4 regions of the Nonomuraea sp. NPDC005650 genome follow, and region 1 is predicted to be linked to each of the others. Evidence: riboswitches for the same ligand, from Rfam matches in the RefSeq annotation. Region 1 holds a riboswitch; each other region holds the start of a gene.
The links. Region 1 has a riboswitch for cyclic di-AMP ahead of ABZS69_RS33745 (GH25 family lysozyme). Riboswitches for the same ligand answer to the same signal wherever they lie in the genome.
Positions count from the first base shown of each region.

Region 2: linked by a shared signal. The riboswitch ahead of ABZS69_RS37745 (C40 family peptidase) and the one ahead of ABZS69_RS33745 (GH25 family lysozyme) in region 1 are both predicted to bind cyclic di-AMP.
Region 3: linked by a shared signal. The riboswitch ahead of ABZS69_RS43015 (GH25 family lysozyme) and the one ahead of ABZS69_RS33745 (GH25 family lysozyme) in region 1 are both predicted to bind cyclic di-AMP.
Region 4: linked by a shared signal. The riboswitch ahead of ABZS69_RS57200 (C40 family peptidase) and the one ahead of ABZS69_RS33745 (GH25 family lysozyme) in region 1 are both predicted to bind cyclic di-AMP.

Region 1 covers NZ_JBEXCR010000021.1:147,092-154,206, forward strand. The annotation lists gene ABZS69_RS33715 (ABC transporter ATP-binding protein) at 1-264, opposite strand, end outside; gene ABZS69_RS33720 (ABC transporter permease) at 261-1,139, opposite strand; gene ABZS69_RS33725 (ABC transporter permease) at 1,136-2,206, opposite strand; gene ABZS69_RS33730 (ABC transporter substrate-binding protein) at 2,220-3,797, opposite strand; gene ABZS69_RS33735 (Lrp/AsnC family transcriptional regulator) at 3,910-4,560, shown strand; gene ABZS69_RS33740 (hypothetical protein) at 4,565-4,900, opposite strand; gene ABZS69_RS33745 (GH25 family lysozyme) at 5,116-5,883, opposite strand; cyclic di-AMP (ydaO/yuaA leader) riboswitch at 5,896-6,038, opposite strand; gene ABZS69_RS33750 (tetratricopeptide repeat protein) at 6,497-7,115, shown strand, end outside.
Region 2 covers NZ_JBEXCR010000025.1:98,098-105,212, forward strand. The annotation lists gene ABZS69_RS37725 (thioredoxin domain-containing protein) at 1-9, opposite strand, end outside; gene ABZS69_RS37730 (O-methyltransferase) at 69-713, shown strand; gene ABZS69_RS37735 (branched-chain amino acid aminotransferase) at 752-1,849, opposite strand; gene ABZS69_RS37740 (3-isopropylmalate dehydrogenase) at 2,064-3,110, opposite strand; cyclic di-AMP (ydaO/yuaA leader) riboswitch at 3,211-3,354, shown strand; gene ABZS69_RS37745 (C40 family peptidase) at 3,532-3,933, shown strand; gene ABZS69_RS37750 (ROK family transcriptional regulator) at 3,965-5,131, opposite strand; gene ABZS69_RS37755 (sugar ABC transporter substrate-binding protein) at 5,233-6,330, shown strand; gene ABZS69_RS37760 (ATP-binding cassette domain-containing protein) at 6,331-7,050, shown strand; gene ABZS69_RS37765 (sugar ABC transporter permease) at 7,047-7,115, shown strand, end outside.
Region 3 covers NZ_JBEXCR010000031.1:112,201-119,315, forward strand. The annotation lists gene ABZS69_RS42980 (XRE family transcriptional regulator) at 1-662, opposite strand, end outside; gene chrA (chromate efflux transporter) at 873-2,228, opposite strand; gene ABZS69_RS42990 (MFS transporter) at 2,236-3,396, opposite strand; gene ABZS69_RS42995 (chromate resistance protein ChrB domain-containing protein) at 3,393-3,824, opposite strand; gene ABZS69_RS43000 (Chromate resistance protein ChrB) at 3,821-4,297, opposite strand; gene ABZS69_RS43005 (hypothetical protein) at 4,428-5,006, opposite strand; gene ABZS69_RS43010 (hypothetical protein) at 4,996-5,232, shown strand; cyclic di-AMP (ydaO/yuaA leader) riboswitch at 5,574-5,721, shown strand; gene ABZS69_RS43015 (GH25 family lysozyme) at 5,734-6,510, shown strand; gene ABZS69_RS43020 (helix-turn-helix domain-containing protein) at 6,644-7,115, shown strand, end outside.
Region 4 covers NZ_JBEXCR010000056.1:14,824-21,938, forward strand. The annotation lists gene ABZS69_RS57195 (hypothetical protein) at 5-823, opposite strand; gene ABZS69_RS57200 (C40 family peptidase) at 1,352-1,867, opposite strand; cyclic di-AMP (ydaO/yuaA leader) riboswitch at 1,941-2,105, opposite strand; gene ABZS69_RS57205 (NlpC/P60 family protein) at 2,538-3,512, opposite strand; gene ABZS69_RS57210 (NYN domain-containing protein) at 3,642-4,964, opposite strand; gene ABZS69_RS57215 (phosphotransferase family protein) at 5,109-6,170, shown strand; gene ABZS69_RS57220 (response regulator transcription factor) at 6,171-6,818, opposite strand; gene ABZS69_RS57225 (histidine kinase) at 6,815-7,115, opposite strand, start outside.

The DNA.
Region 1 (7,115 bases):
CATGGCGACCTCGCCGCCGCGCACCCGGTTCAGCTCCTTGGGCGGCAGGGTGAGCAGGTCGCGCTCGCCGAGCCGGATCGCGCCCGACACGCGGGCGCCGTGCGGCAGCAGCCCCAGCACGGCCAGCCCCGTCATCGTCTTGCCCGAGCCGCTCTCTCCGGCCAGCCCGTGCACGCGGCCGGGCTCCAGCGCGAGATCGACGCCGCGCAGGATCTCCTTGCCGCCGATCGACATCTTGAGCCCCGTGATCCCCAAAGTGCTCACAGGGCACGCTCCTTGATCGCGCGGGCCGTACGGGGGTCGAGGGCGTCCCGCAGGGTGTCGCCGAGGAAGTTGAACGCCAGCACCACCGTCAGGATCGCCAGCCCCGGGAACGTCGCCACCCACCAGCTGTCGAACACCTCCACGCCCGAGGCCACCATCGCCCCCCACTCGGGAGACGGCGGCTTGGCCCCGAGGCCCAGGAACGACAGCCCGGACAGCAGCAGCAGCGCGGTGCCGATGTCGAGCGTGGCGAGCACGAGGATGGGGCCGGTCACGTTCGGCAGCACGTCCACGCGCAGCGAGCGCCACACCGAGAAGCCCAGCAGCCGCCCGCTCAGCACGAACTCCCGCTCGCGCACCCCCAGCACCAGCCCCCGGGTGACGCGGGCGTACGCGGGCCAGGCCACCACCAGCACGGCCAGGACCGCGTTCGTCAAGCTGGCGCCCAGGGCGGCGGCCACCACCATGGCCAGGATCACCGTCGGGAACGCGAACACCAGGTCCGCCAGCCGCATGATCGTCTCGTCGACCCACCGGCCGAAGTACCCGGCGCAGGCGCCGAGCAGCCCGCCGATCAGCACCGACAGCACGACCAGCAGCAACGTCAGCGGGATCGACACCCGCGCCCCGTACATGACGCGGCTGAGGATGTCGCGGCCGAGCTGGTCGGTGCCGAACCAGTGCCCGGCGCCCGGCGGCGCGAGCCGCGGCAGGTCCTGGGCGAGGGGGTCGTGCGGCGCCAGCACGGGGGCGGCCAGCGCGATGACCAGCCAGGCCACCGCCAGCACGGCGCCGACCACGGCCAGCGGCTGCCGCCACGCCTCGGGCAGCCGCGCGAGCAGGCCCCTGCGGGCCAGGGGGTCCCGCCGTCTCATTGCAGCCTCACTCGGGGATCGATGACGCCGTACAGGACGTCCACGATCAGGTTGATGACCAGGTAGACGACGCCGACGACCAGGCCGACGCCCATGACGGCGGGCAGGTCGAGGGTGGTGGCGCTCTTGTACGCGTACTGGCCGACGCCGGGCCAGGCGAAGATCGCCTCGACCAGCACGGTGCCGGACAGCAGGCTGCCGAACGCCAGGCCCGCCACGGTGATGACGGGCACCAGGGCCGAACGCAGCACATACCGGAAGAGGATCACCCGGCCGGGCAGGCCCTTGGCCCTGGCGGCGCGCACGTAGTCCTGCCCCAGCACCTCCAGCACCGCCGAGCGGGTGAAGCGGGTGAGCAGGCCGATCGTGTAGAGCGCCAGCACCAGCGCGGGCGTCACGAGGTGCCCGACCGCGGAGGAGAACACGTCCCACCGGCCCGCCACCAGCGCGTCCACGGTCTGCAGCCCGGTCACGGCCGGGACCGCGCCGTTGAGCGCCGCGTCCACCCGGCCGCTGCCCGGGGTGAGCTGCAGCCGGTAGAAGAACACGTAGAACGCCACCAGCGCCAGCCAGAACGTCGGGACGGAGATGCCGATCAGGCTCAGCACGCGCAGCGCGTGGTCCGACAGCCGGTCCCGGCGCAGCGCGGCGATCACGCCGAACGCCACGCCCAGCACCAGCGACACCAGGATCGCCGCCCCGGCCAGCTCCAGCGTCGCCGGGACGAACTCGGCCAGGTCCTGGCTGACGGGCCGGTGACTCTGCTGGCTGGTGCCCAGGTCGCCGTGGAGCAGGCCCTGGAAGTGGATCGCGTACTGCTCCCAGAGCGGCTTGTCCAGGCCGTGCTCGGCCCGCCACTGGGCCACGATCGCCGGATCGCCCAGCGCCCGCTGGCCGAGGTTCGCGGCCACGGGGTCGCCGGGCACCAGGTTCGTCAGGACGAACGTGACGAGCGTGATGCCCCAGGCCATCAGGACCGCGAGCAGGATGCGCCGGATCAGGAAGCGGACGAGCGGATGGACCCGTCTCGCCCGGCTCCGGCGGGCTTCGCCCGGGATGTCGGACACCTGCGAGGCTCCCTTACTTCACGCCGAGATCGGCCACGTCCACCGTCCACACCGGGTGGTACTCCAGGCCGGTCACCGACGCCGCCGTCACGATGTTCTGGCTGGGCTGGATCAGCGGGATGAACGGGCCGGAGGCGTTCAGCTTGGTCTGCACGTCCACGTAGGCGGCCTTGCGGGCGTCGTCGCCGATCGTCGTGGCGGCCTTGTCACCGGCGGCCTCGATCTCCTTGGCCGCCCCCGCCTTCCAGCCGGCCCGCAGGCCCACCGTCTTGCCCGGGAGGAACGCCAGGTAGTCGCTCGGGTCGGGGTAGTCCGGGCCCCAGTACCACAGGCCCATCTCCTCCTTGCCGTTGCGGTAGTTGTCCAGGGCCGTGGTGACCGGCGCGGGCTGCAGGTCCACCGTGATGCCGACCTCCTTGAGGTTGGCCTGGATGCGCTCGGCCAGCGGCTGGAAGGACAGGCCGTTCACGGTCAGCTCGCTCGGGTACTCCAGCTTGACGGTCGGGTTCGACACGCCGCTGGCGGCCAGCGCCGCCTTGGCGCCCTCGACGTCCCGCTTGGCCGCCTGGTCGGCGGGCAGCGCGCCGAGCAGCTGCGACGGGATGACGCCCGGCGCCTGCGCCGAGCCCTCGCCGGCCAGTTCCAGCAGTCCCGCGTAGTCGACGCCCTTGCGGACCGCCTCCACGAACTTGGCGTTCGGCGTCGTCTTGCTGATCGCGGAGTCCTGGTTGGCCAGCAGGAAGATGACGTTCGCCGAGGCGGTCTTCTTGACCTGCAGGGTCGCGGGCATGCCGGTCACCTGGTCGCCCGACAGGTTGAGGGCGACCTGGCTGTCGCCGCGCTGGACGTTCAGCTTCTGCGTGGCGGCCTCGACGTTGCGGATGACGACCTTGTCGTAGGCGGGCTTGGTGCCGTAGTACTTGGGGTTCGCCTTGAGCGTGACCTGGCTGCTCACGTTGAACGACTCGATCTCGTACGGGCCCGAGCCCGCCGAGGCCGAGTTCAGGTACTGCTCGGCCTTGTCCTGGGCGTCCGCGGTGGCGCCGTGCTCCTTGGCGACCTTGCTGTTGAGGATGCCGAGGGCCGGGTTGGGCAGGATGTACGGCAGCGCCGGGTTGGCCGCCTTCGACGTCAGCGTGATCGTCGAGTCGTCGGTCTTGGCCACCTCGACGCCGTCCAGCAGGAACGACGGCGTGCCCTTCATGTCCCGCACGCGCGTCAGCGAGAACACCACGTCGTCCGCCGTGATCGGCGACCCGTCCGCGAAGGTGGCGCCCTTCTTCAGCTTGAGCGTCAGCGTCTTGCCGTCCGTGCTCAGCTCGTACGACTCCGCGAGCGCGGGCACCGGCTTGGTCACGTCCGCGCCGTCGAACGTCAGCAGCGTCTCGTAGACGGCCTTGCCGACGATCAGCCCCGTCGGCTCGTACGTGCGGCCCGGGTCGGCCGTCTTGAGGTCGAAGGACGTGTCGATGACGAGGGTCTTGCCTCCACCGCCGGACGCGGCGGGAGCCTGGGAGCCGCCGCTGCCGCAGGCGGCCAGGGCGAGTGCACCGGCGAGCAGCACAGCCGCCGTCTGCGAGCGGGTCGCCATGATGGGTCCTCCAAGATTTGGACGTTCGGCAGGAAGATGTCGAGGATTGTGCGGCAGAACGTCCAGGCACCGTGCGGTCGGTAAGACGTATATAAAGGTCAGTGAGGTAATGATGAGTGAAATTTCCAGAAATGGTGTCAGCGGCGGCGGTCAGCCTGGACGGATCGGCATCGGTCTCGAGCTCGACGACATCCACATGAAGATCCTTGAGGTCCTGCGCGAGAACGGCAGGATCTCCGTGGCCGCGCTGGCCGAACGGGTGGGCATCTCCCGCGCGAACGCCTACACGCGCTTCGAGGCGCTGCGCGCGGACGGGGCGATCAAGCGCTTCACCGCCGAGATCGACCACGTGCGGACCGGGCTCGGCATCACCGCCCTGATCTTCGTGACCGTGCGCCAGCAGATGTGGAAGCAGTTCCGGGCCGAGCTGGCCCGGATGCCGGAGGTGGAGTACTGCGCGATCACCACCGGGCAGCACGACGCCATGATCCAGGTACGCGTGTCCGACGTGGCCGCCGTGCACACCATGGTGACCGATCGCCTGGCCAACATCCCGGCGGTCAAGGCCACGGAGACCGTGTTCATCCTGGACGAGGTGCTCAAGCGGCCGTACGTGCTACCCAGCGACCGCGACCGTGATCGCGACCGAGCCCGCCCGGCGCGGCGGCCGGCCCAGGAGGGGGCGCAGGGCGGCGTGCCGCTCGGCAAGATGCGCTTCGTCGGCGCCGCCGAGGGCCGCGCCGCCCTCCGCAAGGACGACTGAGCGGTCAGCCGATCTCCTGGCACACGCTCACGTGGAGCGTGTCGTCCCCGTCGAAGCTGAACTCCTCCACCAGGCGCAGCAGCCCGTCGTCGCCCGCCTCGATGCGGCTGCTGCTCTGCCCGCCCGCCTTCCCACCGGCCTTCAACACGTGCGCGTACGAGATCGCCACCTGGGCGCCGTCGCGCATGCCCACGAAACGCCCGTGGGTCACGGTGTCGCCGGAGTAGCTGCCCCACACCACCCCGTCAGCCTCCTGGTACAGGAACTCCGTAGGGCTGTCCTGGTCGACTGCGCTCGCCGTCGAGCTCACCATCACGAATTTGCGGCCGTTGAGATTCACGCCCGACATCGTGGCTCACATTCCGGAAATGTCAGCATCCGTCTGGACGGATCGCGGGGAGACCGGTCGGTGATCGACAATCCGTCCAGTCCGGATCCCCATCACAGGCCGAGCCACGACGAGCGCGTCGTTGAGCCCGTCGTGGCGTGGAGGCCGGTCGTCCCGGAGTGCGGGCGCACGGCCGGGCCCATGGCCCGGCCGTCCGCGTCGCTCCCTCAGGCGCGGCGGCCCAGACCCCGTAGCTGGTCGGTGGACAGCACGGAGACGTTCTGGTCGATGGGGATGTCGGTGTACTGGTGGATGGCCCAGGTCTTCCAGTCGGCGGGCGGGGCGACCGCGCCCTTGGCCTTGCTGTAGTGGGCGACCCACAGCGGGTACTCGGCCAGGCCCTTGCCGTACTTGTTGGCGAACTTCCAGCCGCTGTAGAACATCGGCGTCGTCCCGGTCTTCTTCTTCACGTACGACAGCCAGGTCTTGGCCCAGGAGTTCACCTCGGCGACGGACTTGCCGTCGGTGGTCTCCAGGTCGAGGACGAGGATGTCGCCGGCCGCGCCGGGCTGGGAGTTCACCACGGACAGGAAGTAGTTCGCCTCCGCGATGGGGTCGTTGGCGGGGTGGCCGTAGTGGTAGGCCCCGCGCACGATCCCCTTCTTGCCCAGCTCGCGCCAGTGCCTGGCGAAGGAGGCGTCGCGGAAGTCCGTGCCCTCCGTGGCCTTGATGATGCCGAACTGGGCCTGGGTGGAGGTCCAGTCGTACAGCGGCTCGTAGTTGGAGATGTCCAGGCCGTAGATGAGAGACCCGGTCTTGTGCTGAGACGCGTTCACCGGCCCCTGCTCCGGGGATGCCGCCGCGAACGCCACGCCGGCGATGGCGGTGGTTCCGGCGAGGGTCGCACCGGCGACGGCGAGGCCGAGGCGCTTGGTGAGGAGAGCGCGGGGGTTCTGGAGGACGTGGGCGATTGCGGCAAACCGAGGCTTGGACACGACGGCATTGACTCCTTGCTTCCATACCGCCTACCGGGTTAGCTGACGGGTTCGGGCTTGGAAGTGCCTTACGGGCGCAGCCTGGGCTGGCGTCCGATTCACCCCGGAAATTGGGTCCCCGGCTCCGCGAGGCGCGGATTAGGCGGCCGAATGCTGTCCCCGAAGAGCTTCCGGAGGACAGCGCACGGTCCGGTCAACGAAGCGGCACGATGAGGTGAAGTAACCACATCTATGCCGCGATTAGGCAAAAGATAGGCATCTACCCACAGATAGCGCAAGCAGGACAAATCGGATTCGCGGGTATCGGTCGCCGGGCGGCGGGGAAACGCCGTGCCCACAAGGGTTTTGGCACTTGGTAAAACTTGTGGCCGCCGCGTCCTGCCTCGCTCGCGAGAACGCCGATGGCCGACGCGGCTGGGGCATCCCGGCCGCATGATGCTGCTGTGACTCTGCACGATCGCGCAGGTAATCGTGGCCCGAGGCGGCCGTGATTCGCACGTTGCCAACCGTCCGATCTGGCATAGAAGGTCTTGCTGGAGGGAGGTTTGCGATGTTGGTTATATTCATGGCAAAAAACGCGGTCTGACTCGATTGGGGCGAGATGGTCGCGGTGGTGGATGAGGTATCGCCAGACTTTCGCATACTGGGCCCGTTCGAGATCCGCGTTCAGGGGCTGGCGGGCGACCTGCCCGGCCAGCAGGTCTGCTGGCTCCTGGCCGCCCTCCTGCTCAGCGTCGGGAAACCCGTGCTGGAGGAGCAGCTCATCCGGTACGTGTGGGGCCCGTCGGGAGGCAGCCTTCCGGCCCTGCGGACGACGGTCTCCCGATTACGGGCCTGGTTCCGCCGGGAGCTGGACATCGCGGATGCCATCGAGCACGCGGGCCCGCGCTCCTACCTGTTGCGGCTGTCCGCCGAGCACGTCGACGCCGAGCGGTTTCTGGCCGTCCGGACGGAGCCCGACGACCTGGACCGCCTGGCGGGCGCTCTGACCCAGTGGCGGGGGGACGTCCTGGCCGACGCGCCCGACTGGGTGCGTACGCATCCCCAGGTGCGCCGGCTCCGCCGCGAGCGCGTCGCCTGCGCGTGCCGGTTCGCCGACCTCGCGCTGAAACAAGGGGTGCCGGACACCGCGCTGGGCCACCTGGAGACCCTGACGGAGGCCGCCCCCTACGAGGAGCCCCTCCACGCCCGGCTGATCACCCTGCTGGGAGCCGTCGGCCGCCGCGCCGACG
Region 2 (7,115 bases), on a different contig from region 1:
CTTCATCATCAGCCCACTCTCACCTCGTTGATCGCGCAGACCCTATCCGATGTCGGAAGAATGGACATATGAAGGCATACCTCCTCGATCCCGCTGTAGCACGATACGTCTCTGCCCACACCACGCCGCCCGACCCCCTGCTGGACGAGCTGGCCAAGGAGACGGCCCAGGCCACCGGGGACGCCGCCGGGATGCAGATCTCCCCCGACCAGGGCACCTTCCTGACCATGATCACCCAGCTCGTGGCGCCGCAGGTGGTCGTCGAGGTGGGGACGTTCACCGGCTACTCGTCCGTCTGCATCGCCAGGGGCCTGTCCGGCGGGCGGCTGCACTGCTTCGACGTGAGCGAGGAGTGGACCTCCATCGCCCGCCGCTACTGGCGCGCGGCCGGGGTGGACGACCGCGTGACGCTCACGCTCGGGCCCGCGCTGGAGACGCTCGCCGCCTTCGACCAGACCGTCGACCTGGCCTTCCTCGACGCCGACAAGGGCAACTACCCCGGCTACTACGAGCTGCTCATGGAGCGCCTGCGGCCCGGCGGGCTGATCGTGGCGGACAACACCCTGCGCAGGGGCCACGTGGCGGACCCGGCGCACGAGGAGCAGACCACCGTGGAGATCCGGCAGTTCAACGACCTGGTGATGGACGATCCGCGGGTGACCGTGCTCATGCTGCCGGTCGCGGACGGGATGACCCTGATCAGGAAGAACTAGGCGGGGCGGCCGGGCCCTCGCGGACCCGGCCGGCCCTACTAGACGATCTTGTGGATCCAGTTGTGGGTGTCGGGGCGGGCGCCGTACTGGATGCCCACCAGCTCCTCGCGCACCCGCAGCGTCACCGGGCCGGGGTTGCCGTCGGCGACGCTCCAGGCGCGGTCGGCGCCCTTCACCGTGCCCACCGGCGTGACCACGGCCGCCGTCCCGCACGCGAACACCTCGGTGAGCTCCCCGGACTCGCACCCGGCCTGCCACTCGTCGACCGAGATGAGGCGCTCCTCGGCCTCCAGGCCCAGGTCACCGGCCAGCGCCAGGATGGAGTCCCTGGTGATGCCGGGCAGCAGGGTGCCGGTCAGCGCGGGGGTGACGAGCTTGTCGCCGAAGACGAAGAACAGGTTCATCCCGCCCATCTCCTCGACGTACTTGTGCTCGTGGGCGTCCAGCCACACCACCTGGTCGCAGCCGTTCTCCACCGCCTGCCGCTGCGCGACGAACGCGGCCGCGTAGTTCCCGCCGCACTTGGCGAAGCCCGTGCCGCCGGGGGCGGCCCGCGTGTACTCGGTGGACAGCCAGACGGAGACGGGCTTGAGCCCACCCGTGAAGTACGAGGCCGCCGGGGAGGCGATGACCATGTACTTGTACGACTTCGACGGGTAGTTGACCCCGAGCCCCGCCTGGGTGGCGATCATGAAGGGGCGCAGGTAGAGGCTGTGCCCCTCGGTCGTGGGCACCCAGTCCTTGTCGGTCTCCACGAGGAGTTCGAGCGACTCGACGAACGCCTCCTCCGGCAGCTCCGGCATGGCCATCCGGGCCGCGGACTGGTTGAAGCGGGCGGCGTTCGCGTACGGGCGGAACGTCACGATCGAGCCGTTGGTCTGGCGATAGGCCTTCAGCCCCTCGAACAGCTCCTGCGCGTAGTGGAAGACCGAGGTGGCCGGGTCGAGCGAGAGCGGGCCGTACGGCACCAGCCTGGCGTCGTGCCAGCCCTGCCCGTCGGTGTAGTCGATCGAGATCATGTGATCCGTGAAGGTCTGCCCGAAGCCGGGGTTCGCCAGTACCTGCTCCCGCTCGGCCGCGGTGCGAGCGTGGTCGGATAGCTGCACGTCGAAGCTGAGCTTCTGAGCGATGGTCATGACGTCGGTCCTTCTCTCTGCGAATCTGCCCAAATCTACAGAAATCTGTGGATCGGTGCTGATGGGCGGGACTGCCCGGAGGACAGTCCCGTACTTCCTATTGTCTCGCCATATGGGATGGCAAGCGGCCAATGGGGCGGTCGGCCCTTTTGGGCGCAAAAAAGCGCCTGGCGGCCCTCTTCGGACCACCAGGCGCGCAGGAGGCTAGGCGGTCCTAGCCGGATACTCGCGCGGTGATGTCGTCACCGATCTCGTGAGTGGTGCGACCCGCCCAGCCGGCCAGCCGCTCGAGGATGTCCTCGGCGACCGCCTGCTCGACCTTGGCCGCCTCGGCGTGCAGGCCGAGGTGGTCGAGGAGCATGGCGACGGACAGGATGGTCGCGGTCGGGTCGGCCTTGCCCTGGCCGGCGATGTCGGGCGCGCTGCCGTGCACCGGCTCGAACATGCTCGGCGCGGACCGCTCGGGGTTGATGTTGCCGCTGGCGGCCAGGCCGATGCCGCCGGCGATGGCGGCGCCCAGGTCGGTGATGATGTCGCCGAACAGGTTGTCGGTGACGACCACGTCGAACCGCTCCGGCTGGGACACGAAGAACATCGAGGCCGCGTCGATGTGGCAGTAGTCGGTCGTGACGTCGGGGTATTCCGCCGCGAGGCGGTTGACCGTGCGCTGCCACAGGTCACCGGCGTAGGTGAGGACGTTGGTCTTGTGGACGAGCGTCAGCTTCTTGCGCGGCCGCGCGGCGGCCTTCTCGAACGCGTACCGCACCACGCGCTCGACGCCGTAGGCGGTGTTGAGCGACTCCTGGGTGGCGATCTCATGCGGCGTGCCGCGCCGCATGGCGCCGCCGGTGCCCGCGTAGAGGCCCTCGGTGCCCTCGCGGACGACGATCATGTCGATGTCGTCGGCCGTCGTGTCGGCCAGCGGGGTGGCCACGCCGGGGAACAGCTTGACCGGGCGCAGGTTGACGTAGTGGTCGAACTCGAAGCGGATCCGGAGCAGCAGGTCGCGCTCCAGGATGCCCGGCGGCACACTGGGGTCGCCCACGGCGCCGAGCAGGATCGCGTCGTAGCCGCGCAGCTCTTCGAGCACGCTGTCGGGCAGCGTCTCACCGGTACGGTGATAGCGTGCGGCGCCCAGGTCGTAGTGGGTGGGCTCGAACTTCGTGCCAACTGCCTCCAGGACCTTGAGCCCTTCGGCCACGACCTCGGTGCCGATCCCATCGCCGGGGATGACGGCCAGACGGATGTTACGCGACTCCATGGGCGGTACCTTACCGCGTCGTCTCGCCTGACGAACACTTCATCTCATTTTTCGGACGCCCACTTTGTCCGTATTGCGGTTTTTTGACCGTTTCGTTAAAGTCACCGACCAGCCTAATCCGCGCAACCGTTGCGTGGAGTCGGGGACCCACTTCCCCCTGGGGCGAGTCGGCATCCCCATGCCGTAGGGCTACTTCCAGGCCCGAGCCCGTCAGCTAACCCGGCCGGCCGCATGGAAGGACAGTCCCCTGTCTCGAATCGCCATCGTCCTGGCGGCGGGCACCGCCGGGCTCATTCTGGCCACCCCAGCCCACGCCACAGCCGCCCCCGAGAACCCCACCACTCTGACCGGCGCCGAGATCAAGAAGATCCAGGAGAAGCAGGCGCCGAAGCCCGCCTGGAAGATCGCCCTCAAGTTCGCCATGAGCAAGCGCGGCACACCGTACGTGTGGGGCGGCGCCAGCCCGAGCGGATACGACTGCTCCGGGCTCATGCTCAGGGCGTACGAGCACGCCGGGATCGAACTGCCCCGCACCGCGGCCGAACAGTACTCCGCGTTCGGCCGGAAGATCTCCTGGAAGCACCTCAAACCCGGCGATCTCGTCTTCTTCCACGACCTCGGGCACGTCGGGATGATCTCCCGGCCCGGCTACATGGTCCACTCGCCGCACACGGGTGACGTGGTCAAGGAAGAACGCCTGAGTCAATGGCGCCGGGACTCCTTCGTGGGCGGCGTCCGCCCCGACCCCAAGGGCGTACGGCTCTGGTCCAAGCTCCAGAAGCAGCGCGAAGACACGCCCACCACGCTCACGGCCACCCTGTAGCGGGCGCCGGCGTCCGCCTCCCCACGGGCGGTCAGGGGAGGCGGGCGTCGAAGATGAGGTCCCAGGCGCGGGTCCTGGCGTGGGCCACCGCGCCCAGCAGGACGCCGCTGTCGCCCAGCGTGCTGGCCACCACCGACGGCCGCAGCGGGCCGAGCTCGGCGATGCGGCTCTCGATGGCCGCCCCCAGGAGGTCGAGGTTGCGGCCCACGCCGCCGCTGAGCACGATCACCTCCGGATCCAGCACGGCCGCGACCGCCACCAGCAGGCCGCCGATGCGACGCCCCTCGGCCTCCACCACCGAGCGGGCCACGCGGTCGCCGGAGGCCGCCGCGGCGAAGACCTCCTTGGCCGTGCCCAGGGTCAGGCCGGCGGCACGGGCGGCGCGGACCACGCCGGGCGCGGCGGCCACCGCCTCCGTGGCGCCGTGGGCCAGGGCGTCGTCGGCCGGTGGCGCCGGGTCCTCGGCCGCGGGCACGTACGAGACCTCCCCCGCCGCTCCCCTGGCGCCCACGTACAGCTCGCCGTTGATCACGATGCCCATCCCGACGCCGGTCCCGATGGACACCAGCGCGAAGTTCGACTTGCCGCGCCCCTCCCCGTGCACGTGCTCGCCGACGGCGGCCAGGTTGATGTCGTTCTCGATGACGAGGTCGACCTCCAGCGCGGCGCGCAGGCGCTCGGCCAGGTCGGGGCCGGGCAGGTTGGGGGCGAACTCCAGGCGGCCGAGCGCCGGGTCGTACACGCCGGGCGACCCGACGACGGCGCAGGCGATGGCGGGCCAGTCGGCCTCGGCCTCGCGGGCGGCGGCCCGGCACAGCTCCCCGACCAGGACGGCCAGCTCGGCGGAGGTGCGGGCGGTGTTGCGCAGGTCCGTACGGCCGGCGAAGGTCCCGCGCAGGTCGGCGACGGCGACCCGGATCCAGTCGCGCCCGATGTCGACGCCGGCGACGTGGGTGGCGGCGGCGTTGACGTCGTACAGGGACGTGACCGGCCCTGGGCGGCCGGAGACCTCGCCGACGAGGTGAACCAGCCCGTCCTCCTCCAGCCCGGCCAGGGCCGCGGACACCGTGGGCTTCGACAGGCCGGTGATCTTGGCGAGGTCGGCGCGCGAGGCGGGGCCGTGCTCCTGAAGATGGTCGAGCAGGCGGCGCTCGTTCAGCACTCGCAGCAGCCGCGGATTACCCAGGTCGCCCCGCATCTCACCCTCCCTTGAAGAAGCAAACCCTAGCCAACTCGCCTGATAGTAAATTACCTTTCTTACCAAGCACAGGGGCGGCACATCCGGAAGGACGAAGTGCGATGCACCGAGCATGGCGATCAATCCCTGTCGCGGCGGTCCTCCTGACCGCCGCCTGTGGGAACACCGGCGGCAGCACCGGCGCCACCACCACGACCACGCAGGGCCAGGGCCAGGGCGGCAAGACGATCGCGCTGTTCCTGCCCGAGTCCAAGACCACCCGGTACGAGGCGTTCGACCGCCCGCTGTTCGAGGCGAAGGTCAAGTCGCTCTGCCCCGACTGCAAGATCCTCTACAGCAACGCCGAGCAGGACGCCCCCAAGCAGCAGCAACAGGTCGAGGCCGCGCTCACCCAGCAGGCCGACGTGCTGGTGCTCGACGCCGTGGACGCCAACGCCGTGGCCCCGCTGGTGAACCAGGCCAAGCAGAAGAAGGTCCCGGTCATCGCCTACGACCGGCTGATCTCGGGCATCGACTACGCGTACTACGTCTCGTTCAACAACGTACGGGTGGGCGAGATGCAGGGCCAGGCGCTGCTCGACGCCATGACCGCCAGGGGCACGGCGGCCAAGGGCCAGATCGTGATGATCCACGGCTCCCCCACCGACCCCAGCTCCGCCGACTACAAGAAGGGCGCCAAGAGCGTGCTGGACGGGAAGGTGAAGGTCGGCAGGGAGTTCGACACGCCGGACTGGAGCCCCGACAAGGCGCAGCAGGAGATGGAGCAGGCCATCACCGCGCTGGGCAAGGACACCGTCACGGGCGTGCTGTCCGCGAACGACGGCATGGCGGGCGGCGCGATCGCGGCCATGAAGCGCGCGGGCTACAAGCAGCTCCCGCCGATCACCGGCCAGGACGCCGAGCTGGCCGCCGTGCAGCGCATCCTCACCGGCGAGCAGTACATGACCATATATCTGGACATCAGGGCGGAGGCGGAGAAGTCCGCCGAACTCGCCGTCGCCGTCGCCAAGGGCGAGCAGCCCGTCGCCCCCGTCAAGGTCAACAACGGCGCGGCCGACATCCCGGCGTTCCTCCTCGATCCCATCCCCGTCACGGCGGACAAGGTCAAGGACACGATCGTGAAGGACGGCTTCTACACCGCCGCCCAGCTCTGCACGGGCGAGGTCAAGGCCGCCTGCGAGAAGCAGGGCATCCAGTAGATGCTCTCGGCGACAGGGATCTCCAAACGGTACGGCGCGGTCCAGGCCCTCGACGGGGCCGGCCTGGACCTGCGCGCCAGCGAGGTCGTGGCCCTCATGGGCGACAACGGCGCCGGCAAGTCCACGCTGGTCAAGGCCATCTCGGGGGTCGTGACGCCGGACACCGGCACGATCACCGTGGACGGCTCGCCGGTCAGGATCGCCAACCCGCACGACGCGCAGGCCCTCGGCGTCTCGACCGTCTACCAGGACCTCGCGCTCTGCGAGAACCTCGACGTCGTGGCCAACCTCTTCCTGGGCACCGAGCGCCGCCGCGGCTCGCTGCTGCGCCACATCGCCATGGAACGCGCGACCCGCGACCTCCTCGGCCAGCTCGACGTGCGCATCAGGGACATCAGGGTGCCGGTCGCCATGCTGTCGGGCGGCCAGCGGCAGTCGGTGGCCATCGCGAGAGCGCTCATCGGCGAGCCCCGGCTGGTCATCCTCGACGAGCCCACGGCGGCCCTGGGGGTCGAGCAGACGGCGCAGGTGCTGGCGCTGATCGGGCGGCTGCGCGAGCGCGGGCTCGCGGTGCTGGTCATCTCGCACAACCTCGCCGACGTGCGCGCGGTGAGCGACCGCGTGGTGGTGCTGCGGCTGGGCCGCAACGCCGGTGAGTTCCGTACGGCCGACGCCTCCCAGGAGGAGATCGTGGCCGCGATCACGGGGGCAGGGGCATGACCGACACGCTGGTACGCAGGCCGTACACGCCGAAGGTCGCGGTCGAGCGGCTGCGGCAGGGGGAC
Region 3 (7,115 bases), on a different contig from region 1:
GCCACGTGTCCGAGTTCGTGACTGAGCGTAAAACGCTGACGGTCGGCAGGCGCGAGGGCGTTCACGATGAAGATCGGATTTTCCCCCTCAGGCCACTGACTTACCGCGTCGAGCTCACGCCCTGCCAGCGGACGCCGAATGACCAGACCTCCCGCTGACTCGATGGCACCGACGACGGATTCGATCGGGCCGGGTGGGAGACCCCACCTGGCGCGGAGAGCCTGCGCCGCGTCTTCGGCGGTCTCGCGGTCATCCACCTCGATGCGCTCGAACAGGACGGCAGGACGTGCCTCGACTGCCTGCAGCAGATTACGGAGTTGCAGCCGGACCAGGTTGAGTTGAGCATGTACGGTCCGCAGCGAGGTCGTGGCGAGCGAGGCCTTCTTACGGTGGTGGATGAGTCCGACACCGGCCCCCTCGGCATCACCGTCGAAGCAGAGGAGGTGTGGCGTGTAGCTGAGAGCTTGCGCGTAGAGCGCGAGCCGGTCGCCGAACACTTTCAGACGGCCCGACTCCGCCTTGCTCACATAACCCTGGGTTACCGTTCCCTCGCCATCAAGAGCCTTCGTCATGGCGTCGGCGACGTCCGCCTGCGTCATGGCCCGCGACTCACGGGCCAAAATGAGCATGGATGGACGCGCGCTCTCCGCATCGACATCCATGACACCACCTCTGCCCATGCCTCAACCCACCAACGACATCCCCCGGACTGCTTATCGCGGGCTCGGGCTGCGGCCGGTCGCATCGGAGCCATGGAGCCCATCGTGAGGCAGTCGAGGTAAGCATCGCACTCGACGTTAGTTTCCCAGGTCAGCGCGTAGAAACCTGGCTACGTCGCGAACTGTTCGATGGCGATCGGCCGTCTGACCGGTTCAGGGAAGCAGGACCGTACCCATGCCCAGCACCGCGCAGATGGCCAGGATGCGCAGCATCGGCCATTTGAGGGTGAACGTCATGACCAGCGCGGCCACCGTGATCGCCAGAGCCACCGGGCTCACCGTGCCCGGTTCGGGCAGCTGGACGTGGAGCGGGCCCGCCTCCCAGATGAAGGTCCTGGCGAACAGGGTGTGCTCGGCGAAGTACAGCGCCAGGTTGGCGATGACCCCCACGACCGAGGCGGTGATGCCGGTCAGCGCGGCGCTGATGGCCTGGTTGTGCCGCAGCCGCTCCACGTACGGGGCACCGAGGAAGATGAACAGGAAGCACGGCACGAACGTGACCCAGGTCGTCAGCAGCGCCCCCAGCAGCGCGCCGCCCCACGGCGGCAGCGCCCCGGGATCGCGGTACGCGCCGAGGAACGCCACGAACTGCACCACCATGATCAGCGGCCCCGGCGTGGTCTCCGCCATGGCCAGGCCGCGGACCATCTCGCCGGGGCTCAGCCAGGCGTACGTCTCGACGGCCCGCTGCGCCACGAAGGCCAGCACCGCATACGCGCCGCCGAAGGTGACCAGCGCGGTGCCGGAGAAGAACAGCCCCTGGGTGGTGAAGACGCTGTCGGTCCCGGTGAGCAGCGCGACCGCCGCCACCGGCAGCCACCACGCCACCAGCCCGACCGCCAGGACCCTGCCCGCGGAACGCCGGCTCGGCCGGGCGTGGTGCAGCGCGTCGTCGGGGATCAGCGGAGCGGGCCCGCCGTCGCCGCCGTGCCCGTTACCGGTCTTGAAGGCGTGCGGCGCCAGCTTGTGAGCGGTCCGGCCGACGAGCGCGGCGACGGCGATGACGACGGGGAACGGCACGCCGAACAGCGCCAGCGCGGCGAAGGCGGCCACGGCGGTGACGACGAGGATCGGGTGCGTGAGCGAACGCCTGGCCACCCGGATGACGGCCTGAGCCACGATGGCCAGCACCGCCGGGGCGATCCCGGCGAACAAGGCGGTCACCACCGCGGTGTCCTGCCACAGCACGTAGACCGCGGACAGGGCCAGCAACGCGAGCATGCCCGGCAGCACGAACAGCGTCCCGGCCACCAGGCCGCCGCGCGTGCCGTTCAGCAGCCAGCCCACGTAGATGGCCAGTTGCTGGGCCTCCGGGCCCGGCAGGAGCATGCAGTAGTTGAGCGCGTGGTTGAACCGCTGCTGGCCGATCCAGCGCCGCTCCTCCACGAGCGTGCGCTGCATGACGGCGATCTGCCCGGCCGGACCGCCGAACGTCTGCAGCGAGATCAGGAACCAGGCGCGTACGGCCTGACGGAACGGGATCACGTCGGCATGGACGTCGATGCTCACGGCCACCTCATGAGGGCAGGCGAACGGACCGGAAGATCCGCCACAAGGTCAGGTCGTATCCGGTCTTGGCGACTCCCGCGATCACGAACGGCAGCGCCAGGCCGAGAGGCAGCAGCAAACCCGCAAGTGCGGGGCCGGCGGGCCGGGTGAAGTAGCGGGCGGTGTTCGTGACCGCGGCCGCCGCGGTCCGTTCCTCCGCCGGGACCAGCGCCATCACGTACGCCTGCCGGGTCGGCACGTCCATCTGCGACAGGCACGCCCGGGCCAGTAGCAGCGCGATCGCCCACGGCAGGGCGGGTGCGAACGGGACGGCGGCCAGCAGGAGGTTCGACGGCAGATGCGTGAACACCATCGTGCGCAACAGCCCGATCCGGCCCGCCACCACCGGCGCTGCCAGCAGGGAGGCGGTCTGCAACACACCCAGCGCGGCGAAGGTGATCCCGATCGTCTGGGTGGTCGCGCCGTAGCGCACGCTGAGCCAGTAGCCGATGTACGCCTGCACCACGAACCCCCCGGCCAGGCTGTCCGCCGCGAACAGTGCGGCCAGCCGGGCCACCCACCCACGGGACCGGGCAAGCAGCCGAGGACGGGTCAGGCCCGTCGCCGGCGCCTCGACGCTCGCGGGCAGGAGGGCCGCCAGCGCCGCGCCAGCGACCCCGGCCACGATCAGCACACCGCCGAGCAGCCGGCGATCCGCGGGAAGCGCCCCGAGCAGCGCACCCAACGTCCCGGCGGCCGCCGCGACCGCGTTGTACAGCCCGAACCCGCGTACGACCTCCCGCCGCGGACGCCCCGTGCCCGCCAGCATCACCTGCTCCAGCGTGGTGAACGGCCCGGACTCGATCACCTCGACCGACAGCGCGCCCGTCATCACCACCGCCGCGAGCAGCCACATGGGTGCCCCGGCCGCGATGACGATCCCGCAGCAGGTCAGCGCACCGTAGAGAGCCGCGTACGTTCGCCGGCGTCCGACCCGATCGGCCCAGCGTGCCAGCGCAAGGCTGGAGGCGAACGTGCCGGCCAGAACGGCCGCCAGCACCAGCCCCACCTCGGCCGGCGACAGCCCGTCGGCCCGCAGGATCACCCCCAGCTGAACCGCCGCCACGCCGTACCCCAGACCGCGTAGCGCCTGGGAGGCCAGCAGGATGCCGACAACATTGCGGATCACGACGGCTCGCGCCCCAGCAGCAGCGAGCGCCGGTAGAACTCGTACAGCCCGTCGAAGACCGGCCCCGTGATCTCCAGGACGCGCGGGTCGTCACAGATCATCGACAACCCGCGCAGAACCACGTCCAGTCCTGCGGCTTCTGGCGCGTCGAACTTCTCGTCGTCGATGTCGGCCTCGTGTACGATCTCGGCCAGCTTCCACAACACCGGATCGTCCAGTTCGTACCGGCGCAGGATCGTCTCGAAGCTGCAGTCGCCGCCGTGGTGCGACAGCTCCACCCCGCGCATGTCGAACGGCGTGGCATCGGGCGGGACCTCGGCGGGATCCCCCACGAACACGAACTCCGCCTCGGCATCGACCTGGCGACGGATCAGCCAGGCACACGCGGCCCGGTCGATGTGCACTCCCGCACGCGTGGCCCACCTCATACGGCGCCCTCCGTCGCCTGGGCCAGAACGCGTACCGCCTGCTGCGCGGCCTCACGCTCGGCGGGCGGAAAGTAGTCGCGGCGGCCGATCCTGCGCAGCTCGGCCTGCAGCCGCTTGACCGCCCGGCTGCGCTCGCCGGGCCGCGCCCGCGCCGCCGCCCCGGCCTCCGTGATCACCGCGCGGTATTCCTCCGCCCGCGCCAGGCGCATGTCCGCGGCGATGGCCCTCTCCTGCGCCACGTTTCCGGCAGCGGCCAGCCAGATGCTCGTGCTGCCGCCCATCTCGCCGATCTCCTCGGCGATCCACTCCAAATGCTCACGGGTACGCGCGTCGGCAGGCAAAGCGACCAGCCCGTCGCCCAACCGCGCCACCCCGAGCCGGTCCAGCTTGCGCCAGATCGTGATCCGCAACGTCGAAGGCCGGCGCGGGATCCGGTACGCCAGCAGCACCCACTGCCCCACCGTGCCCGCCATCAGACCTCCTTCGCTGCAACCACAGTTACAGTAACCATGGTTGCACTCCAGCGTCCAGGCGAGAGCCGTCAAAAGTGGGCAAGATTGAGCTCACGCCGGCGGTACGGGAGTCACGTCCCGAGGTCTGGCATCACGCGAAAGACAGTCGGCGGCCCTTGAACCGCGGGTGCTTGGTCTCCCAATATCGCCAGCCTTCGACCCTGGCGGGCACGTTGGCGATTCCGGAATCGATCCGGACGTGGCGGCACGTGCCAAGGACGGCCCAGGCCGACCACCCGATGCGGTAGCCAAAGACGCGGTACGACAAGTTGCCGTACATGTCCTTGCTGACCTTTCGCTCATATTTGTGCCCGCCGAAGACCTTGTGCGCTTCTTGAAGATGGGAAAACCCCATCCTTCGTAGTTTGCGCACCAGGTCGCCGGTGCTGATCTCGGCTTGCCCGTCGTTGAATCCCTCGATGGCGGCGCGCACCTGGTGCTCCCGTGTGACCTGCACCTTCATCGACCCGCCGGGGCCGTCGATGTAGCGGGTGCGGGGCACGAGAAAGTTCCTCGGGGAAAGCCGATCGGCTCTGATGAAGGTTCGCGGCGAACACCGGCCGCGGCCAAGGTCGAGGCTGTCGTCCTGGTGGTCGACGCTGTCTGCGTGCGCCGAAAGAGGCAAGGCGGCGGCCACGACCATCGAAAGGCAGCCGCCCATGGTCGACATGGTCATTCTTCTGGTCGAGAGACGCGCCTTCGGCCTGCCGGGAGCGGCTACGGCTGCCGTTCGGGGAATTGGCGTGAGCATGTACCACTCCTCCGAAATACCGGCCATGATCGCGACTGCCCCGGAGAGCGACGTTCTCCGAGACTCGTACGATGTTTCCAGCCGCCGTCAGCTGCTCCGTGACGCCACGCCGCAGGCTTATCCCATTCAGGAGAAGAGCCGGTGAAAAGTGTGAAGATCAAGTCGTCTGTCCACTAAGAACAATGCTGTCCCGTCAGCCACCCGTTCACGACGCCGCCCGCACGGGGCCGTTCGCAGGTTGGTCGCCACACTCGCCTCAGCCGCCACGGGGAGATCCTGGAAGCGGCAGCCCGCAAACCTTTACCTGGCTCCGAACCTGCTACCAGCAAGGCGCTTCGGGCCCGATCCACCGGGGATCGGATTTGCCCCACTTGCACCACCCATGGGGGGATATATACCTTTATGTATCCGTGATAAGCGCAGCGGCCGGCATTTCCGCCGCTGCGTTGCCGTTTCGTTGACCAGACCGTACGCCGCCCCAAGCGCTGCGTACGGCCGCCGAATCCGCATCCCCTGCGGAACCGGGGACCCATTCTCTTCCGGGGTGAATCGGACGCCAGCCCAGGCTGCGCCCGTAGGGCACTTCCACGCCCGAACCCGTCAGCTAACCCGGTAGGCGGCATGGAAGCAAGGAGTCAATACCCTCATGCCCAAGCCCCGGCTTGCCGCACTCACCCATGCCCTCAAGAGCCACCGCGCTCTTCCCGCCAAGCGCCTGAGCCTCGCCATCACCGGCGCGCTCCTGGCCGGGACCGCCGCCTTCACGGGCGCGACCGGCACCGCGCTCGCTTCGACCGCCGACCACGACTCGCGGCACACAACCCAGCAGGAGACCAGGGCGTTCACCTACGGCGTGGACGTCTCCAGGTACGAGGCCCAGTACGACTGGGCCGCCAGCCCGGCCCAGTTCGGCATCATCAAGGCCACCGAGGGCACGTCCTTCCGCGACTCCTCGTTCGCCCGCCACTGGCGCGAAATGGGCAAGAAGGGGATCGTGCGGGGGGCGTACCACTTCGGCCACCCCCGCAACAACCCCATCGCCGAGGCGGAGTACTTCCTCGCCATGGTGAACTCGCAGCCTGCCAAGGCCGGCGACCTGCTGGTCCTGGACCTGGAGGCCACCGACGGCAGGTCCGTCGCCGAGGTCAACGCCTGGGCCAAGGCCTGGCTGTCGCACGTGAAGGCCAAGACCGGAATCACCCCGATGATCTACAGCGGCTGGAACTTCGCCAACACCTACGGCAAGGGCCTGGCCCAGTACCCCTTGTGGGTCGCCCACTACAGCAAGGCCAAGGGCGCCATCACCCCGCCCGCCGACTGGAAGTCCTGGGCCATCCACCAGTACACCGACTCCCCCATCGACCAGAACGTCTCCGCGCTGACCCCGGCCCAGCTGCGCGGCCTGGGCCGCCCCGCCGTCTGAGCCGCCGCACCACCGGGTCCCGCCGATCTCCCTGGTTTCCGTTGTCAGTGAGCACCGGATCCACGGCGGGTCCCGATGTCGTGACGACGGCGGCGGAGTCGTCGCCCCTCGCGCCCCGGGCAAGAATGGGCACGTGATCGAGAACGCTTTCCGGATCGACGACATCCCCACGAAGGAACGATTCGACCGCTGGCGCGAGCGCATCTGCAGCGGGTCGGACTTCGAGATGACCAGCGATCACGCGCAGGACTTCTACGCCGACGACCACGAGACGGAACTCGGCCCCCTGCGCGTGGCCAAGAAGACCTTCGCGCCCATGCACATGTGGCGCAACCCGACCCCCACCCGTGACTTCGCGCACGACGAGGCGTACCAGCTCCAGCTCCCCTTACGGGGCACCCTGCGCGCCACCTGGAACGACACACAGGTCGCCTCCGGGGTGGGGGACCTGTTCGTCCACGACATCTCGCGCCTGCAACAGTGCGACTTCCTGACGCCCGACGGCAGGACCCCGTTCCAGCACGCCACCGTCATCATCCCCAAGCCGCTCCTGTCGCTGCCGACCGGCCGCATGGACCGGATCCTCGGCCGCAGCATCCCCGGCG
Region 4 (7,115 bases), on a different contig from region 1:
CCCCTCACGCGAGCTGGTCCCGCACGTAGTCGCGCCACCGTTCCGTCAGCGTGGCCGCGGAGAGCCCGAGCGCGGCGAGTGCTCGATCTACGCCATCCACGCGGGCGTCCCGGTAGAGCCTCACAAGCGTCCCCTCACCGAACCGGTCAGCGAGGAAGCGACACGCCAGCCAAGCCTCCTGGTACGCCCGCGCAAGTCGGACGGGGTCCCGCCCGTCAGCCGCGAAAGCCGCAGGTCCGGGCAATTCCCCCGGCAGCCTCCCGGCCCGCACCTCGGCGGCGAGCTCGGCGGCCGCGGTCCTCACGGGCAATCCGGAGTCGCGGTAACCGACGTAGTCGGCGAACCCCTCATAGAGCCACGGGGGCAGGTGATCGGTGCCGGCCACGACGTGGGTGAGCTCGTGAGCGAGCACGACGTCCTTGCCGGTGGAGTTCAGCTCGGCGAAGTACTCGGGGACGATGATCACGCGCCCGCGATCGGCCACCGCCGCCAGCCCGTCGACCCGCCCCACCCCTGCCAGCCTGGCCGCCTCGGAGGCGGACGCCGGAACGACGACGAGCGGTCGTAGTGGCCCGCCGAGCACGGCCGACACCCGCCGCCCCGCCCGATCAGCCCGGCGCGCGATCTCTTCGAGCTCGCCACGCGGGGCGCGCTGCCCGACCACGACGGACCGCGCCCCGCGCACCACGACCTCCCCGTCCCCCCACAGGCCACGCGCTCCGGGGGGAAGGATGGGGGAATCGGGGGTGGGGGCACTGGCGGGGGCGAGGGCGACGAGCAGGATGGATACGATCGCGCTCCGCCGACTCACCTGCCCTGACACGATGCCCGATCGTAGTCGCCCAACGCCCGTGCGACCGGCCACCCCGCACCGGCCACCTCCGGCACGACTGCCCAGCGGCACACGGTCCGCCGCCGACGGGTTGCCCGCAAACCGGGCAGAACGTCGGGCGTGGGCGCCGCAATGCACGGGCGCGGGCCGCAGCGCGCGAACCGAGGAGCGCCGAGCCAAGGCCGTGACGCACGGAGCGCCGAGCCTGGGCCGTCTGGCGCGGGGCGTGGGCCGCAGGGCGCGAGGCGTCGGGCGTGGGCCAGGAGCGAGCGTGGCGCAGGCCGTGAGGCGCGTGGGCGCTGGGGCCGTGATCCGCCAGCGGTGGGGGCGCGTGGCCGTGTTGAGGGGGGCGGTGGGGGCGTACCCGGGGCGACGGGCCTCGCGCTGAAGGGCCCGCGTGTGACGCCGTGCCGGGTGGAAGGGGCTCGGCCCCGGACGGCGGGAAAGCCCCAGGAGAACGGGAGAGCCTCGGGAAACGGGAGAGCCCCGCCCGAATACGAGGATCCGGGCGGGGCTTCTTCACATGCCGGGACGGACAGCGCCGACGAACGACGCCCTTCGCCATCCACCCAGCTTGTCGATGCGTACCCGTTCGCCTGTCCTGGGCGAGTGGACCATCTTGCCCTTGCCGACGTACATGCCCACGTGGCCGAGCCCCCTGAAGAACATCAGGTCACCGGGCTGAAGGTTCCGCCACGAGACCTTGTTCCTGGTGCGCGCGAACTGGCTGCTCGCCACGCGCGGGAGCTTCACCCCGGCCTTCTTCCAGGCGTACTGGACGAGGCCGGAGCAGTCGAACGAACCGGGACCCGTGGCTCCGTAGCGATACGGGTCACCGACCTGGTCCTTGGCCACGGCGACGGCCTTGCGGGCCTTCGCCTTCTGACGGGCGACCTTGGCCGCCCTCAGCGCCGAGGCCGAGACCGTCTTCGAGGTACGGGCGGTCGTGACCGCCTTGGCCGTCGAAGCCGACTCGGTCGTGGCCGCCTGAGCCGTTGGGGCATGGAGGATCGCACCTCCGGCCGTCACGGTCATCGTGAGCGCTACGCCACTCAGGGCAATTCTGGACAGACGGGGGTTATGCAGGGAGGTAGACAGGATTTCTCCTTGACTCTTCCACGAATGCCTACCGGGTTAGCTGACGGATTCGGGCCTGGAAGTCGCCCTACGGCGCGATCTGCGCGCCGATTCACCCCCTGATCCCTGGGGAACTGGGATCGCTGGGTCCCCGGCTCCGTGCCTCCTGGCTGCACGGACTCGGCGGCCAACCGCCCGATCGATGTGTCGACATGGGGACGTTTGAGCGGTTGACCAGCGGATCTTTATCTGTCTCACATCGGGAGGGACCGATGCGGGTTCGCGGAGGACATGGCTTGTTCACCGCGACGTCGCCAGAAGCTACGCCGAAGGGTCAAGGATCGGCAAAGCGGGACACCGGCTGTAAAGATCAGATAGTGGAGTCAGTAAGGATGAAAATCCCTGCTGGAACACCAGGTTCCGTTATCCAAATGTGACACTGCTCACATTTGTTTTCGCGCCCGTTTGTCAGGCCACGATTGTCGCGTTTGTCACACTTTTAACGGCTTTCGTGTGGCGCGGCGCCCGCCTGGAGCGTTCCCGCGCGCCCGCCGGGGCCCGACGACGTCAACGATCCAGCGTCGTAGAAGCCCGGAAACTGGGCCGGCGGTGACCCAAACGAGCGGACCTACGGGCGGATGGCGCCCACCAGGCGGCCGCCGTACGACGAGAGTGCGACGACCTTGACCACGTCGCCCGTCTGCGGCGCGTGAACGATTTTCCCGTCACCGGCGTAGATACTGACGTGACCCAAGCTCGAGCTGAAGATGAGGTCCCCCGGCTGCAGGGCGTTCAGTGAGACCTTGCGAGCGGCGCCCCAGGCCCACTGCTGCCAGGTCGTACGCGGCAGCGACACGCCCGCGGCCCGCCACGACGCCTGGGTCAGGCCCGAGCAGTCCCAGCCGCCCGGCCCCGTCCCGCCGAACACGTACGGCTTGCCCACCTGGGCGTAGGCGAAGCGCAGGACGGCGGCGGCGTTGCCCGACGCGGGGCCGGTGTACTGGATGCCGACGCTGTTGGGGTTGCCGGGGTTGTAGGCGCCCAGCTTCTTCAGGAGCTTCTTCTGCTCGGCGATCAGCTTCATGATCTCCGAACGCTCCTTCTCGACCCCGTCCCGCTCCCTGTCGGCCGCCGCCAGCGCCTCCTCCGCCTTGTCGCGCTCGGCCTTCAGCCCGCGGTTCTCGCGGTCGAACATGGCCAGCTTCTCCGCCCGCTCCCGCGTCAGCTGCCCGGCCAGCGCCAGGCCCATCAGGAAGTCGTCGGGGCGGTCCGCGCTCACGAGGCCGGGCAGGGAGGTCACGTCGGTGCCGAGCTTGTAGCTGTCGACGGCCATGCCGATCACCTGGGAACGCAGGTCCGAGACCGTAGCCAGCTTGGTCTTGTAACGCTCGTTCAGCTTCGTGTACGTGCCCTTGGCGGCCTTGAGCCGCTCGGTGGCCGTGTTGAAGCGGTCGACGACCTTGTCGGCCTTGTCGTTGAGCTTCTCGAGCTTGGCCTTGGCCTGTCCGAGGGTGGGCCTGGGATCAGCGACGGCGGCTCCCGCAGGGGAAAGCACCAGCCCGAACGCGAGACCCGCGGCCACCGGCACCCTGCCAAACCTCACGGCGTCGCCTCCCAGGGATGATATCTGGGGCGAAATAGTACAGAAGTGGCAAGGGAGGCATCCCCTAATCCGCTCAATCGTGATGCGACAAATCCGCCCGTAAGGGTCCCAATAAGGGGTCCCCGTAATCTAGGCCCGGCCCAGCCTGCGCAGCAGCAAACCAGACGGAACGGGTCTGGCTCCCATCCGCCTGACGGACTCGGCCACCTCGCGGTCCGACGACACCACGGCCATGGCCCGGCCTGGCGGCTCGGCGCGTACGAGCTGGCGGATCAGGTCGTCGGCGATCTCCCCCGGCTGGCTGAACAGCACCCGCACCCCGCGCGGCGCCACCACCTGCACCGGGGAGTTGAGCTCGGCCCCGTCGAACACGACCGTCACCTCGACCCTGGTCTGCGCCACCAGCCCGCCGAGCCCGGTCATGAGCCGGTTGCGCTGGTCGGCGAGGGTGAGCGTGCCGTAGCCGGTCTTGGTCACGTTGTAGCCGTCGATGATCAGGTGGACCTGGGGCAGGGCCAGGAGCTGGTCGAGGAGCTGCGGGTCGTCGTCGGCCAGCGCCCGCGCGGGAACCCCCCGCACGCCGGGCCGCTCACCGGTGACCGCGGCGACCGAATCGGCGGGCCGGCTGATCGTCGTGGGCAGCGCGAGCTCCCTGCGCAGCCCGGCCGAGGCGTCCTGCAGCGCGTCGAGCAGCACCCTGATGCGGGCGTCCTCGATGCTCCTGCCCTCGCGCGCGGCCCGGCGCGAGGCCTCCAGCTGTTTCTCCACGTCGGCCAGCCGCTCGCGCAGCCGCCGCAGCTCGGACTCGCCCGCGGTGCCCGCGGCCGAGGCGGCCGACTTGGCCTCGTCCGCCGCGTGCTCCATCTCCTCGGCCCGCTGCACCGCGCCCTTGGCCCGCTCGCGGGCGTCGTGGAGCTTGCGCCGCAGGTCGGAGTTCTCGGCGCGGGCCGCCCTGATCTGCTCGCGCAGCCGGTCGGCCTCTTCCTTGGCGGCGGTCTTCTGCGCGGCGAGCTGCTCGCGCAGCCGCGCGACCGCCTCCTCGCGCTCCGAGCCCTCGGCGGCCACCGCCGACTGCTCCAGGTCCGTACGGGCGACCTCGATCATCTCCGCCCAGCCGGGCGGCCGGGTCAGATAGGCCGCCGCGGCCACGAGCACGGGGTCGGCGGCGGGGGGGACATTTCCCTCGGCCAGGGACGCCACCAATTCGGGCCAGCCGGCCGCCACCGATTCGGCCACCAGCTCGCGGAACTTCTTGTCGTTCTCGAGCTGCGCCGCGATGGGCGCGCTGCCGAGTTTGGCGCGTTTGCGGGGGTCGAACTTGGCGATCCCCCGAAGGGGCGGCGGGATGGAGGCAGCGGGCATCGTCCCGAGGACCTGAGACGCCAGATCGACGACGTTGAGCCGCACCTGCTCGGGAAGCGGGCGAGACAGGCCTTCACCCGCTGAACTCATCCCACTTGTCCCTTCGTGACATGCCCTTTCAGACAAGGGTACGGCTGCCGCGTACCTGACCGTAACGGCCGCCTCTGGCTAGACAAGCGCTTGGTTGGGGATGTACGACTGAGCCGGGACAGGCGTTCACCCAGGAGGCCGACCATGACAGAAGAGATGCGCACCTCCACCCGCGACCTGGTCGAGCTGCGTGACAACCTGACCGGCTGGCTGCGCGGCAGGGTGGGCGGGAGCGCTTCGGTGTCCGAAGTGTCCAGGCCCTCCGAGAACGGAATGTCGAGCGAAACCCTGTTTTTCACCGCCACCTGGAGTGAGGGGGCGACGCGCTGCGTAGCCAGGCTCGCACCTGCGGCTGAGGCGGTTCCGGTATTCCCCTCCTACGACCTGCGGGCGCAGTTCGAGATCATGCGTCTGGCCAGGGAAAAAGCTGGGATCCCAGCGCCCAGGGCCCTCTGGTTCGAGCCGGACCCGGATCACCTGGGCACGCCGTTCCTGGTCATGGAGCGTGCGGACGGCGACGTGCCGCCGGACGTGATGCCGTACACGTTCGGGAGCTGGCTGTTCGACGCGGCGCCCGCGGACCAGCGCAGGGTGCAGGACGCCGGCGTGGCGGTCCTGGCGGCCCTGCACCGGGCGGAGTTCACGCCGGCGGAGCTGGCCCCGTTCGGGGCCGCCGGGCTGGGCGCGCACGTCGAGGCGCAGCGCGGCTACTACGAGTGGGCGCACGGCGAGCGGCCGATCCCGGTGCTCGAACGGGCCTTCCTGTGGCTGGAGTCGCACTGGCCGGAGGAGCCCGGACCCGACGTGCTGTGCTGGGGCGACGCCAGGATCGGGAACATGATGTTCAAGGACTTCGCCCCGGTCGCGGTGCTCGACTGGGAGATGGCCGCGGTGGGGCCGCCCGAGCTGGACCTGTCCTGGATGATCTTCATCCACCGCTTCTTCCAGGACCTCACGGTCGGCGCGGGCCTCCCCGGCATGCCCGGCTTCATGCGCCCCGAGGACGTTTGCCAGAAATATCGGGAACTCACCGGTTACGAGCCTCGTGACATGGACTTCTACGAGATGTACGCCGCGCTCCGGCACGGCATCGTGATGGCCCGGGTGTGGCAGCGCCGGATCCACTTCGGCGAGCAGCCCCGGCCGGACGACCCCGACGACCTGGTGCTGCACCGGGCCACGATCGAGGAGCTCCTGACCCGCTGACTACGGTCCGGCGTCGTAGACCAGCAGCGCGATCTGGACCCGGTTGTTGAGGTCGAGCTTGGACAGGATGCGCGAGACGTGCGCCTTGACCGTGGGCACGCTCATGTAGAGCTCCCGCCCGATCTCGGCGTTCGACCTGCCCTGCCCCACGGCCAGCGCCACCTCCCGCTCCCGCTCGCTGAGCCGGTCGAGCAGCTTCTTCGCCCGCGCGGTACGGTCGCCCGCCGCGCCGTCGGACACGTGCGTGATGAGCTGCCGCGTCACCGCGGGCGACAGGATCGGCTCGCCCGCGGCCACCTTCCTGATGGCCTGCACCAGATCGCCGGGCGCGATGTCCTTCAGCAGGAACCCCGCCGCCCCCGCCCGCAGCGCCCGCAGCACCTGCGCGTCGGCGTGGAACGTGGTCAGCACCACCACCTCGGGCGGCGCGGACGTGCGGCGCAGCGCCTCGGTGGCGGTGAGCCCGTCGACGCCGGGCATGCGGATGTCCATCAGCACCACGTCGGGCCGGTGCTCGGCCACCAGCGGGGGCACCTCGGACCCGTCGCCGGCCTCGGCCACGATCTCGATGTCGCCGGCACCGCCCAGGATCATCGACAGCCCCGCCCGCACCATCGCGTCGTCGTCGACGATCAGCAGCCTGATCATGCGTCCTCCCGAGTCGTCTCCACCGGCCAGGGTAGCCACGCGCGCACCACGAACTCGCCGCCCGGCGTCGCGCCGTGCTCCAGCCGCCCGCCCGCCAGCTCGGCGCGTTCGGTCAGCCCGATGAGCCCGGCCCCGGCGCCCGGGATGCACGGGGTGTGGCGTGCGCCGACAGGATTGCGCACCTCCGCGGACAGCCCCTCGCCCTGCCCGCCCGAGACGGCGACCGCCACGGGCACCCCGCCGGCGTGCTTGCGCGCGTTGGTGAGCGCCTCCTGGACGATGCGGTAGACGTTGCGG